2 regions of the Sphingomonas sp. BL-S-29 genome follow, and region 1 is predicted to be linked to the other one. Evidence: predicted binding sites of a transcription regulator. Region 1 holds the regulator's gene; the other holds the start of a gene.
The links. Region 1 encodes LexA, which represses DNA repair genes until DNA is damaged. Its sites were predicted from a motif close to GTTCCNCNCTTGTTCT; they were not measured.
Positions count from the first base shown of each region.

Region 2: ACZ1I2_RS06845 (DUF6771 family protein) is a predicted target of LexA. The motif match lies at 836-851, and genes of this name have one in related genera.

Region 1 is NZ_CM145482.1:3,754,508-3,756,706, forward strand. Features, by position in the region: gene ACZ1I2_RS17705 (molybdopterin molybdotransferase MoeA) at 1-695, shown strand, start outside; gene lexA (transcriptional repressor LexA) at 752-1,429, shown strand; partial or broken gene ACZ1I2_RS17715 (ComEC/Rec2 family competence protein) at 1,434-2,199, opposite strand, start outside.
Region 2 is NZ_CM145482.1:1,419,718-1,421,916, reverse strand. Features, by position in the region: gene ACZ1I2_RS06850 (potassium channel family protein) at 1-701, opposite strand, end outside; gene ACZ1I2_RS06845 (DUF6771 family protein) at 863-1,066, shown strand; gene ACZ1I2_RS06840 (GlsB/YeaQ/YmgE family stress response membrane protein) at 1,188-1,457, shown strand; gene ACZ1I2_RS06835 (hypothetical protein) at 1,509-1,703, opposite strand; gene ACZ1I2_RS06830 (retropepsin-like aspartic protease family protein) at 2,160-2,199, shown strand, end outside.

The DNA of each region.
Region 1 (2,199 bases):
GGCACGGCGCTCTCCCCGTCACCCGCCGCCTTCGTGTCGCGATCGTCGCGACCGGCGACGAGCTGGTCGTACCGGGCAGCGCGCTGACGGACGAAGTGCTGCCCGAGTCCAACGGCGCCATGCTGGCCGCGCTGCTCGCCGACCTGCCCGTCGAGGTGATCGACCTCGGCATCCTGCCCGACCGGCTCGATGTAACCACCGCTGCCTTTGCCGCGGTCGATGCCGACATCCTCGTCACCACCGGCGGCGCCTCGGTCGGCGACCACGATCTGGTCCGCCCGGCGCTCGCTGCCGCGGGCGGCAGCATCGATTTCTGGCGGATCGCGCTCCGCCCGGGCAAGCCGATGATGGCGGGCCGGCTCGGCGGCGCGGTGGTGCTCGGCCTGCCGGGCAACCCGGTTTCGGCCTTCGTCACCGCCTTCCTGTTCCTCCGCCCGCTGATCGCTATCATGGCGGGCGCGCCCGATCCGTTCCCGCGCACCTCCACCGCGATCCTCGGCGAGGACCTGCCGGCGAACGACCACCGCCAGGATTATCTGCGCGCCGCGATCCGCGACGGCCATGTCTTCGCCGCCGGCATTCAGGACAGTTCGATGCTGCTGACGCTCGCCCGCGCCGACTGCCTGATCGTCCGCGCGCCCAATGCACCGGCGCTCGGCGCCGGCGAGGTGGTGGAAATCCTTCCATTCGCTTGACACGGCACCGGAACATTGCATAAACGTTCCCAGTCTGTTCCGACGGAGGAATTGGGATGCTTACCCGCAAGCAGCACGAGCTGATCTGCTTCATCAACGACCGGCTCGAGGCGAGCGGCGTTTCGCCCTCGTTCGAGGAAATGAAGGAGGCGCTCGACCTCAAGTCCAAATCGGGCGTCCACCGCCTGATCAGCGCGCTGGAGGAACGCAAGTTCATCCGCCGCCTGCCCAACCGCGCCCGCGCGCTCGAAGTGCTGCGCATGCCGGAACGGCCCGAGGCAGTGCGCAAGGGCGCCGCTGCGGCCGCCGCGCCGACCGGCAATGTGAAGAAGCTCCCCGAGCCGGCGAACGACGTGATCGAGATTCCGCTGCACGGCCGGATCGCGGCCGGCGTGCCGATCGAGGCGTTCGAGGGCCAGTCGATGCTCGCGGTGCCCGCCGCATTGCTCGGCGGCGGCGAACATTATGCGCTCGAGGTCTCGGGTGACTCGATGGTCGATGCCGGCATCCTCGACGGCGATTATGCCCTGATCCGTCGCGCCGACACGGCGCGCGACGGCGAGATCGTCGTGGCGCTGATCGACGACAGCGAAGCGACGCTCAAATATTTCCGGAAGGAAGGCGCGATGATCCGCCTCGATCCGGCGAACCGCGCCTATGATCCGCAGCGTTATTCCCCGCATCAGGTGCGCGTGCAGGGTAAGCTCGCCGGCCTGCTCCGCCGCTACGTCTGACCGGCACGGGCGCCGTCACCCGCCAGGGGTGGCGGTCGCCCGGCTGCAACACGGTGGTGACATGGCCGGTACGCAGCGTCACCGCGACACCACCGGTCTTGGCCAGCATGTCGCGGTCGAGCTTTAGCCAGCGCGGGCGGCAGCCATCGGGCAGCCAGCGCTCGCTGACCACGATATCGGCGGTGGCGCATGCCGCGATCAGCTCGCCCGCCGGCACTAGATAGGCGCTCCGCGTCGCGAGGATCCGCCAGCTCCGGCCGCCCGCCTTCTGCTCGACCAGACAGAGATCGCGGCTGCACCGCGCCTCTGGTTGATCGGCGAGGAACAGGGGCTCGCCGTCCACCCCGCTATTCTCCGCCAGCATGTCCGACGTGTAGTCGCCGACCCGATCACGCAGCAGCGCCAGCCCGCCCCGCGCCGTCCGGATCGCGACATGCCGTCCGTCGCCGGTGACGAGCAGGTCGGGCGTCGGCGTCGTCAGCGCCCAGGCAGCGCCCATCGCGAACGGCACGCCGCCGAGCTGCCGCCAGCGCGTCCGCCACAAGGCGACCCACAGCCCGCCGAACGCCATCAGCCCGAAAGCCCCGCCCGGCATCGCCGGTAGCGCCGCGACCGATCCGGGGATGCTCGCGGTAGCATGCGCGATCCACAGCAGCAGGTCGAGCGACCGCGCCGTCAGCCACCACAAGGGCGCGCCAATCCCCGCCAGGTCGAACAATAGCGCCAGCGCTTCGAGCGGCATGACGATGAAGGTGGTCAGCGGGATCGCG
Region 2 (2,199 bases), 2.3 Mb from region 1:
CGGATGATGACGCTGATCGGCACGTCGGGCGCGAGGCGCCGCGCGGTCAGCACGATCAGGATCGAGGTGTCGTCGCGCCCGGCCGAAATGATGATCGCGCGCGCCTTGTCGATCTTGACAGCCTCGAGCGTCGCGTTGCGAGTGGCGTCGCCCTCCAGCACCGCCGCGCCGCATTCCTCTGCGAGGCGCAGCGCCGCGGCGCGTTCGTCGATCATCACGATGGTGTCCGCCGGCTTGCCGCGGCGAATCAGCTCGCACACTGCCTCCGCGCCGCTGGTGCCATAGCCGGCCACGACGAAATGGCCGCTCAATTGCCGCTGGATCACGCTCATACGCCATTTCTCCCAGACGCGCTTGAGGAGGAAATCATAGGCCGTGCCGAGAAAGATCAGCCATACGAACAGCCGCACCGGCGTGACCACGAAGGTGTCGAACATCCGCGCCTGCGGGGTGACCGGCACGATATCCCCATAACCGACCGTGGTGATGGTGATCATGGTGAAATAGAGCACATCGAGAAAGGTGACATGGCCGTCGACATTGTCGCGCAGGCCATCCCGGTCGAGCCAATGGACCGACAGCGCGATGCCGATCAGCCCGAGCGCGAGCAGCACCCGCCAGACGAGCGACAGCCAGATCGGCGTCCGGCTCTTGCGGCGCAGGTTGAGGAAGCTGTCCTTGGGAGCGGGGCCGCGCAACATCACACCGTGTAACGCGCCGGCGCGGGAAGAAGAAGCATGCTTGCCGGCGCTTCGCCTAACGCCGCCGGATCGCCGCCCCGCCAACGCCGTCTGCGACATCCCCTCGGGATATCACCATTTTGGCGCTTTCCGATGTTCCCGTTTTGATCTAACTTCGAGACATGAGCCGATTCGCCGCAGACCTTGCCCCAGCCGATCTCGCCCCTGTCATCCTGGCGGCGCCCGCCTGGGCGCGGATCGGCATCGCCGTCCGCGATCCGCGGCTCCGCGCGCGGGCGGCGGAAACGCTCGCCCGCGCGATCCTGGAGGGGCTGGACGCCGACGAACCGGCGCAGGACGTGAACCAGCTTTTGCTCGGCCTGTAACAACTTCGTTACAGGGGAAGGAACGCCAGGCGATTCCGTCCGTTATGTTGCCAGGTCTCATGAAAGAGCCCGGCGCGCCCGCGAAAGCCTCCGCGCTGTTTCATTGGTCATGGAGAGCAAGATGGGTCTCATTATACTTTTGATCGTCGGCGGCGTCATTGGCTGGCTTGCCAGCATGATCATGCGCACCGACGCGCAGCAGGGCGTTTTCCTGAATGTCGTGGTCGGCATCGTCGGCGCGGTCCTTGCCGGCTTCCTTCTGTCGCCGCTGCTCGGCGTTCCGCCGATCACCAGCGGTGGGTACAGCATCTCGACGATCCTGGTGTCGCTGCTCGGCGCGGTCGTGCTGCTCGCGATCGTCAATCTGGTACGTCGCGGATCGGTTCGCTAACCGGTTCCCGAAACCAACGGCGCGGGGCGGCTTCGGCCGCCCCGTTTGCGTTCAGCCGCCGAGCAGCCAGAGCCGCCCCGCATGGCAGAAAAGCAGGACGGAAAGCCCGGCGGAACAGCCGAAACAGACATGGCCGACATAGACCAGGACCGGCGGATTGGGCTGCCGTTTCTTCCGATTGAGACTTGCGCCCGACAACACGAAGCTGGTCAGCAGGCCATAGGCAAAAGCGATCGCACCAAACATCAATCGTCCCGCTCGTCATTGCTCAAGCCGGGCCCCCGCCCCGCCTGCGCGTTGCTCAATCACAAGCTGGTGAGGTGATCAAGCGGACGACACGCACGGGTTCGGCGAACCGCGGCAAAGGCACGATGGTGCGCTGCCGAAACGGCATCGGAACTGGCGGGGGAAACGGGCGGGAAATGAAACCAGGCCGGACGATGCTGTCCGAACCGGCCTGGTTTACCCCCGACTAGGTGTGAGCCCGATGCGGTTGGCGTGGCCTGAACGATCCGACCCTGAAACTGTTCCGTCGGCCGACGGCATTTTAGGGAAGCGCTTACGCTGCGCGTCGTCCAGCCACTCCGATGCGGGCGCTTCGCTACGAATGCCGCCAGCCTTTCGCGGAACGGTCAGGCTTCATACATGGTGACGGCTGGATATTTACGCGTTCGACGATAGCCGCATGGACGAAGAGGCAGGATGCTCCCCGATCTTGGCGCCACCACGCCGCTCTACTTGC